2 regions of the Sodalis sp. RH16 genome follow, and region 2 is predicted to be linked to the other one. Evidence: predicted binding sites of a transcription regulator. Region 2 holds the regulator's gene; the other holds the start of a gene.

Region 1 (4,785 bases), 2.7 Mb from region 2:
CATGGCCATGATGAAGGCCGCCAGCCCCAGCTTGGCCGAAACCGGAAACGAATTTGCCACCAGGTCGTTGACGGAATAATCCTTATATTTGAACGAAGGGCCGAAATCGCCATGGGCCAGTTGCAGTAAATAGTCGCCATACTGCTTCATTATGGGATCGTTAAGATGGTATCTGGCTTCTATATTGGCCATGACTTCCGGCGGCAGGCTGCGTTCGCCGGTAAACGGACTGCCGGGCGCCAACCGCATCATAAAAAACGAAATGGTGATCAAAATAAACAGCGTCGGGATCGCTTCCAGAAACCGGCGAATAATAAACTTTAACATTACTAATACCTATGACATACATTTAATGCCGTTCGGACTGAACAGGAAAAACAGGGCAAGGCTTATACGGCCCTGCCCTGTTTACGTCCCAAAATTTTTCTTAATGCTTGATAATATACAGATCTTTCACGTACACATTATCCAGCGGATCTTTACCGGTATAACCGCCGACATAAGGTTTCACCAAACGGGCGTTCACATAATAATATACCGGGACAATAGCAGAATCTTTGTCCAGTTGCTGTTCGGCCTGCTGATAAATTTCGCTGCGCTCGTTTTCCGACTTCGCCGTTATCGCGCTGGCAATCAGCTTATCGAAAGCCGGATTTGAATAATGCGCGGTATTACTGGAACCGTTGGTCAACATAATGTTCAGGAAGCTGGTGGGCTCGTTATAGTCAGCGCACCATCCGGCACGGGAGACATCAAACGTTCCCTGATGACGGGTCTCCAGGAAGGTTTTCCATTCCTGGTTTTCCAATTTGACATCAACGCCAATGTTTTTCTTCCAGATGGAGGCAACGGCAATGGCCAGCTTCTTGTGCAAATCGGAAGTATTGTATAACAGATCGAATGTCAGCGGCTTGTCTTTGGTGTAACCGGCTTCCGCTAACAGTTTACGTGCTTCTGCGTTGCGTTTTTCCTGCGACCAGCCAAACCACTCCGGCGGCGTCAATTTGGCGCCGTCGGTATAAGGCGGGGTAAAACCAAACGCCGGCAGGTCGCCCTGGGCCTTGACCTTATTAACAATGATATCGCGATCCAGGCCCAATTTCAGCGCGGTACGAACACGCACATCAGTAAACGGCGCTTTTTGGTTATTGATTTCATAATAATAAGTGCAGAGATAGGGATCCACATGCACTTCTTTAGGAATATCGTGTTTCAGTTTCTGGAACAGTTCGATAGGCAGATTATTATACGACATGTCGGATTCGCCGGAGCGATAACGGTTGACGTCGGTCACTTCCGAGGAAATCGGCAGATAGGTCACCTGATTGATAACCGTTTTGCTGTTGTCCCAGTATTGTGGATTTCGTTCCAGCACGATATGTTCATTGACGACCCAGTCCTTTAATTTATAGGCGCCGTTGCCCACCCAGTTAGCCGGCTGGGTCCATTTATCACCGAATTTTTCCACCACTTTTTGCGGTACAGGCGACATGGACGGGTGGGTCAGCAATTTGGGGAAATAAGGCACGGGCTCGCTGAGATCGACTTCCAGCGTGTTGGCGTCAATCGCTTTCACACCCAAGGTATCGGGTTGCATTTTGCCGGTGATGATATCGTCAATATTAACGATATGGGCATACTGGGGATAACTTTCATACGGGGACGCCGTTTTCGGGTCCGCCAAACGCCGCCAGCTATAGACAAAATCCTGCGCCGTCACCGGCGAGCCGTCGGACCATTTTGCGTCTTTGCGCAAATGGAATATCCAGACCTTGGAATCCTTGGTTTCCCAGCTTTCCGCCACACCCGGCTGCGGATGGCCTTGCAGGTCGCTAATGACCAATCCTTCCAGCAAATCGCGATTGACATTGGCTTCCGGCACCCCTTCAATCTTATGGGGATCCAGTGATTGCAGTTCGGCGCCGTTTCCACGTACCAATTCCTGTTTGTCACTCAAGGTGACGCCGGCGGGTACCACCGCCGCGAAAGAAGTACCTACGGACACCACTCCCAGGGCGGCGATAATACCTGCTGCCAATAGAGTTCTTTTCGTGATGTTGGTCATTATTAATGCACTCCAGTTTTTTATTATTGCATGACGCATTTTCAGCTGTCTGCAGATTCCCGATGAACGGGTATGGGCACTCCTCGGCCAATTACGGCGAACGAAACCGCAAGGTAAAGAAGCGATATTCCTTATTCATTGAATCTATATGGGAAACAAGCCGGCATAAGGCTGGCAAAAAAATTGATACGGCGGAACGCAGATTCGGAAAGAAGTTATTTGCTATCATAATCAAATCAAGAAATGTCGACCTTGCGTCAAAAAACATAATCAAATTATTGATTGTTACAATAAAACACATCAGGGCAATAAATGACCTGGAAAGAGAATAAATCCCTAATGATTCATGAATTAACACTAATAACATCTGTACCGCATCGTGACAAGTGGCTTTGTGAGATAGTCTAAAAAAAAATCGCCACGGGTTTTAGCCTGCATTGCATCCCGCTGAATATTCGACGTTTTCACTTAATTTATCCGGCTAATAGACTAATTGAGCATTTAATAATCTATGCCGCTTTTGGGTGCGATTTATCAGCATTGGAGCAACATTTGCTCTACGGCGAGGCGTCCGAAAAACGCAGGGCGTGCTCCAGCGCTGTTACTCATCATCATTTATCTGTACAGTAGTGCTCTTGGCCGCGCCATGGGAACATATGGATTGTTGAGCTGCCGCTTCTGCCCCGGCGCCGTTCCTTCACCTTTAATTTTACCGCTATACTTTTTGACATTATTCATATTGTGCCGTTGCTTTATAACCCGTAACCTAAGCAGCAAGTAAAATTTTTGCTGTTATTTGCAAATAGAATGTTAATGGAATGCGGATTACATTGGCACGGCATTTCATCCCTTAACGAGACTGTAGTGAAATTGTAACCTTTGCTCCAAATTGTCGTTGCTGAAAGGAGTCAGCATGAATAAAATGTGATTTGAATCACAATTACTGGCCTCAATACTCTTTACTATTTCTCTATACAGTTAATCGATAATCCCATGGACATAGGGGGCTTGGAAAAAAATCGCCTGTAAATGAAGATCGCTAACTGATTGAACAAACTCGTTAAGTAAATAGCCCTTTGTGCCACTGCCTATCTGTCCTTGTGCAGATAAACTAACCTTAATATCCGCGTCTTTCACAACGACAGGGAATGGCTTTTTACTTAAAGAGTTTAACAATTTAACCGAAATTTTAACATTTATTAGGAGAGCACTATGGCTGTTACTAATGTCGCTGAACTGAACACCTTGATGGAAAAGGTTAAAAAAGCCCAGCGCGAATATGCCAATTTTAGCCAGGAGCAGGTGGACAAGATTTTCCGCGCCGCCGCCCTTGCCGCTGCCGATGCCCGCATTCCTCTCGCCAAAATGGCCGTTGAAGAATCCGGCATGGGTATCGTGGAAGACAAAGTGATCAAGAACCATTTCGCTTCCGAATATATCTATAATGCCTATAAAGATGAAAAAACCTGCGGCATCCTGGCCCGGGACGATACGTTCGGCACCATCACCATTGCCGAACCCATCGGTATCATCTGCGGCATCGTGCCGACGACCAACCCCACTTCCACGGCCATTTTCAAAGCGTTGATATGCTTGAAAACCCGTAACGGCATTGTTTTCTCGCCGCATCCCCGTGCGAAGAAAGCCACCAACAAGGCTGCTGAAATTGTCCTGAAAGCCGCTATCGCCGCCGGCGCGCCGAAAGATATCATCGGCTGGATTGACGAACCTACCGTTGAACTCTCCAACCAGCTTATGCACCATCCGCTTGTTAACCTGATCCTCGCCACCGGCGGGCCGGGCATGGTAAAAGCCGCTTACAGTTCCGGTAAGCCCGCCATCGGCGTCGGCGCCGGCAATACCCCGGTGGTTGTGGATGAAACCGCCGATATCAAACGGGTGGTAGCCTCCATCCTGATGTCCAAAACCTTCGATAACGGCGTCATCTGCGCCTCCGAACAATCGGTTATCGTCGTGGACGAAGTCTATGACGCGGTGCGTGAACGCTTTGCCAGCCACGGCGGCTACATGCTGCGCGGCGAAGAACTGAAAGCGGTTCAGGGCATCATTCTGAAAAACGGCGCGCTGAACGCCGGTATCGTCGGCCAGCCGGCGGTGAAAATCGCCGCCATGGCCGGATTGACCGTACCGGGCTCCACCAAGGTGCTGATTGGCGAAGTCACCGTTGTGGACGAAACCGAACCCTTCGCCCATGAAAAGCTCTCGCCGATGCTGGCTATGTATCGCGCCAAGAACTTTGAAGACGCGGTGGTCAAAGCGGAAAAACTGGTGGAAATGGGCGGCATCGGCCATACCTCCTGCCTCTATACCGATCAGGACAATCAGACGGACCGCGTGAATTTCTTCGGCGAAACCATGAAGACCGCGCGTATTCTGATCAACACTCCTGCTTCCCAGGGTGGTATCGGTGACCTGTACAACTTCAAACTTGCACCGTCGCTGACGCTGGGCTGCGGCTCCTGGGGCGGTAACTCCATTTCCGAAAACGTCGGCCCGAAACACCTTATCAATACCAAAACCGTGGCCAAGCGAGCTGAAAATATGATGTGGCATAAGCTTCCCAAATCCATCTATTTCCGTCGCGGTTCATTGCCGATTGCCCTGGATGAAGTGGCCAGCGACGGCGCCAAACGCGCCTTTATTGTGACGGACCGTTATCTGTTTAACAACGGCTATGCCGATCAGATCACCTCCGTACT
Region 2 (4,785 bases):
TTGAAGGGAGACCGCGCCAATGAGGTCGAAGCGGGCGTGGTTTTCCCGCCCGCCGGAGCGCCTCATGGCACGGTAGGCCCGCGATCGCCGGCGCGTGAACCGAGCGTGTTAAAGGAAGACCGCAAAAAATGCGCGGCCTTATCAGCGCCAAATCAACAGCACGCAGGCCGCGGTAAGCAATCCCATGGCGACATTAAATACCGTCCAGGCGCGTTTACTGCTGAGCAAACGGCCGATAAGCGTACCAAAGCCGAGCCAAATAGTCCCGGAAACGATATTCACCGTCACAATACCAATACTGATGGCCCCCACCGAAGTAATATAGGCATTACCCGTCAGGCTGAAGCTGGCTACAGCCCCCAGCGCCATCAACCAGGCTTTGGGATTCAGGAACTGCAGCAGTCCGCCCTGGTAAAACGGAATGGGGCGTGGCGGCGGCGCATCCGTCTCCAATGTTTCATACGCCGCGGTGGCAATCTTCCAGGCTAACCACAGCAGATAAAGGGAACCGGCCACTTTGAGCATAAAATGCAATGACGGATACAGGGTAATTAAACCGCCGATACCGAAAGCCACCAATAGCAATATGCACTGCATCCCGAGCATAATACCCAGCATCAACGGCATTGAACGCCAAAAACCGAAATTCGCGCCGGAAGCGGTGAGCAGCATATTATTAGGACCGGGCGTAATGGCAGCGACCCAAAGAAAACCCAACATTGAAAGAAAAAGACTCGGTTCCACGTTTCGGGGGCTCCCCTCCCTTTATTGAAGGTAAGAAACTAACAGCGCGCCTGTATCCGCACAAGGCTTTGCTGGTGAAATTTCCTCAAGGCATTGAATCATTAACAAACTGGACATAACATGATGATTATTCCGTGGGAAGAAATCGACTCCGACACCCTGTATAACCTGCTTGAATCCTTTGTCTTGCGAGAAGGCACCGATTACGGCGAACAGGAAAAGACACTGGAGGCCAAAGTCGCCGATGTCAAACGTCAACTGATAAGCGGCGAAGCGGTAGTGGTATGGTCGGAACTGCACGAGACCATCAATATTATGCCCCGCGGCCAGTTTCATCCGGAATAACGCAAATTGGCCCTGCGCCGCTAAACATGATAACAATAATCAAGTCTTTCATGCCGGGCGCATGTGAATCTACCCGTCATACTTCAAGTTGCAGGCGCGTCCGCTTTCCTGCAACCTGAATTATTGAGGGTATCACGCCGTCATATAACGAAGCGTAGGGTTACCATGTCAGCACAACATCCCATTATTGCCGTTACCGGCTCCAGCGGCGCCGGCACCACCACCACCAGTCTGGCTTTCCGTAAAATTTTTCACCAGTTGAATATTCACGCCGCCGAGCTGGAAGGGGACAGTTTCCACCATTTTACCCGTCCGGAAATGGACATGGCCATTCGCAAGGCCCGCGATCTCGGGCGACATATCAGCTATTTCGGGCCGGAAGCCAATGACTTCGGCCTATTGGAACACACCTTCCTGCAGTATGGGCTCACCGGCCACGGCAAAGCGCGAAAATATCTGCACACCTATGACGAAGCCGTTCCCTACAATCAGATTCCCGGCACCTTTACTCCCTGGCAGCCGCTGCCGGAGCCGACGGATGTGCTGTTTTACGAGGGGCTGCACGGCGGGGTGGTTACCGACCACCATAATGTGGCGCAGCATGTGGATCTCCTGGTGGGTGTAGTACCCATCGTCAACCTGGAATGGATACAAAAGCTGGTGCGCGATACCAGCGAACGCGGACACTCCCGGGAAGCGGTGATGGATTCCGTGGTGCGATCGATGGAAGACTATATCAGCTACATCACACCGCAATTTTCCCGTACCCATATCAATTTTCAACGGGTTCCCACGGTGGACACGTCCAACCCCTTTGCCGCCAAGGCCATCCCTTCGCTGGACGAAAGCTTTGTGGTAATTCACTTTCGCGGCCTGGATCATATCGACTTCCCCTATCTGCTGGCGATGCTGCAGGGGTCGTTTATTTCCAATATCAATACGCTGGTGGTACCGGGAGGGAAAATGGGGCTGGCGATGGAACTGATCATGGGACCATTGGTAAAGCAGCTGCTGGAAGGCAAACGCATTGAATAAACCGGGCGCGGCCGGAGCGTCGCGCCCGCGGTAACGCATCCGTCATTCAGGACGGCAAACGCACTTCAAAACTATGGGTAACGTTCACGGATTTGCCGAGCATCAAAGACACCGAGCAATACTTTTCCGCTGACAGCTCCACCGCCCTTTCGACGATTTTGTCGGTGAGCCCCGTGCCGGAAACTATAAAATGTAAATTAATATGGGTAAATAACCTCGGCGCTTCGTCGCGGCGTTCAGAGGTCAGCTTGACTTCGCAATCACGCACATCCTGACGCCCTTTTTGCAGAATCGATACCACGTCGATGGCGCTGCACCCCCCAGCCGCCATAAGTACCATTTCCATTGGGCTGGGCGCTTTTTCCCCTGCGTTGCCATCCATCAAAATCTGGTGGCCGGAGGCGGATTCACCTATAAAAGACAGACCTTCGACCCATTTTACTCGTGCTTGCATTATGATGACTCCAGATAAAAAGTTTTTCCTGCACCCTACATTTTTATTGGAAAGGTGGCAATGTTACCTAACATACTTCATGCTGATGCAAGACAACAGAAGACACTGCTTCAAACCTATGCTAAAAACAAGGCTGGATCGACCTCATGATAATGAAAGGGCAAGAGAGCGATCGGAACATCACTAAAACCAGACCCTAATAAGTTCCCTAACGTCGCTCCGTTTACAACGGAGATGGATCGATAAAACAGCGCCGTAATAGGGAATACGATGTCCTGAACAAGGACAGCGATGACAAAAGAGGATAACAGCGAATGGTTCTCGGCAAACCGCAAACAGACCCGACTCTCGAATGGTTCCTGTCTCATTGCCATATTCACAAGTATCCATCGAAGAGTACGCTAATACATCAAGGCGAAAAAGCTGAAACACTTTACTACATCGTCAAAGGCGCCGTCGCGGTGCTGATAAAAGATGAAGAAGGTAAAGAGATGATCTTGTCCTACCTTAACCAGGGGGATTTTATCGGGGAATTGGGCTTATTCGAAGAAGGCCAGGAGCGCAGCGCCTGGGTTCGTGCGAAAACCGCTTGTGAAGTGGCTGAAATTTCTTATAAAAAATTCCGGCAACTGATTCAGGTGAATCCGGATATCCTGATGCGTCTGTCGGCGCAGATGGCCAGCCGCTTGCAGGTCACCTCGGAAAAAGTCGGTAATCTGGCGTTTCTCGACGTCACGGGACGTATCGCGCAAACCTTGCTTAATCTGGCGAAACAACCCGACGCCATGACCCACCCCGACGGCATGCAAATCAAGATTACCCGCCAGGAAATCGGCCAGATTGTCGGCTGTTCCCGTGAAACGGTGGGCCGTATTCTGAAAATGCTGGAAGATCAAAATCTCATCTCCGCACACGGCAAGACCATTGTCGTTTACGGTACGCGTTAAACGTTAATCAAACAGGCGTGGTACTCTGTGCCACGCCTGCTTGTTGGCAGCATGTGGCGTCGACTGATCTATCACCCCGAAGTCAACTATGCCTTGCGGCAAACCATCGTGCTTTGCCTGCCGGTGGCGATAGGGCTATTGTTCGGCAGCCTGCAGAACGGCCTGCTGTTCTCCCTGGTGCCCGCCTGTTGCAACATCGCCGGCCTGGATACCCTGCATAAACGCTTTTTTAAACGCCTGGCCATCGGCGGTACGCTGTTCGCCGTCAGCAGCGTACTGATCCAGTGGCTGCTCTTTGTACACGTACCCTTGCCCTTTATCATGGTGGGCCTGGCGCTGGTGCTGGGCGTCACCGGTGAAATCAGTCCGTTGCACGGGCGGTTATTACCCGCCTCCCTTATCGCCGCCATTTTTACCCTCGGCCTGACCGGCAACGCCCCGGTGTGGATCCCGCCGCTGCTGTATATCGCCGGTACCGCCTGGTACGGGCTGTTTACCGGCCTGTGGTTCCGATGGCTTAAAGAGCAGCCGATGCGGGAAACCCTCAGCCTGCTCTATAGAGAGCTCGCGGATTATATCGAGGCGAAATACAGCCTGCTGACCCAGCATACCGACCCGGAAACCGCCCTGCCGCCGCTGTTTGCCCGGCAGCAGCGGGTGATTGATCTGATTGCGCAAATTTACCAGCAGCTGCATATGCTGTCGGCCAACCATCAGCTTCAGTACAAACGTCTGCTGCGGACATTTCAGGTGGCTCTGGACCTGCAAGAGCATATCGCCGTCAGTTTGCATCAGCCGGACGAAGTGCAGAAGCTGGTGGAGCAGAGTCACGCTGAAGCGGTGATCCGCTATAATGCCCAATTGATTGCCGCCCGGCTGCGGGTGGTAGCGGACGATATCCTTTATCATCGGTTATCGGGCCGTTTCACCATGGCGGAAGCCCTGTCGGCGGTGGAAAAAATTGCCCAGCGAAATCCGGATAATCCGGTGGGGCAATTTTGTTTTTATCACTTCAGCCGCATCGCCCGGCTGCTCAGGACGCAACGTCCGCTCTACCGGCGGGATATCATGGCGGATAACCAGCAACGGCTCTCTTTCTGGCAGGCGCTGCGCAGCTACTGTTCGCTCAAATCCATGGCGCTGCGCAACGCCGCCCGGCTGGGCATTATGCTGGCCATCGGCAGCAGCCTGGGACTGGTGTTCAACCTGCCTAAACCCTACTGGATTCTGATGACGGTGATGTTTGTCAGCCAGAACGGC

What was found. Region 2 encodes CRP, which controls carbon source genes, mostly activating them, when cyclic AMP is high. Its sites were predicted from a motif close to ATGTGANNNNNNTCACAT; they were not measured.
Region 1: the regulator CRP is predicted to act here: its motif matches at 2,988-3,005, upstream of adhE (bifunctional acetaldehyde-CoA/alcohol dehydrogenase).

What each region holds. Positions count from the first base shown of each region.
Region 1 covers NZ_CP178737.1:5,010,765-5,015,549, forward strand. The annotation lists gene oppB (oligopeptide ABC transporter permease OppB) at 1-327, opposite strand, end outside; gene oppA (oligopeptide ABC transporter substrate-binding protein OppA) at 428-2,065, opposite strand; gene adhE (bifunctional acetaldehyde-CoA/alcohol dehydrogenase) at 3,278-4,785, shown strand, end outside.
Region 2 covers NZ_CP178737.1:2,280,816-2,285,600, reverse strand. The annotation lists gene ACL2XJ_RS10395 (LysE family translocator) at 142-744, opposite strand; gene ACL2XJ_RS10390 (YheU family protein) at 868-1,089, shown strand; gene ACL2XJ_RS10385 (phosphoribulokinase) at 1,255-2,124, shown strand; gene ACL2XJ_RS10380 (OsmC family protein) at 2,171-2,578, opposite strand; gene crp (cAMP-activated global transcriptional regulator CRP) at 2,893-3,525, shown strand; gene ACL2XJ_RS10370 (YccS/YhfK family putative transporter) at 3,577-4,785, shown strand, end outside.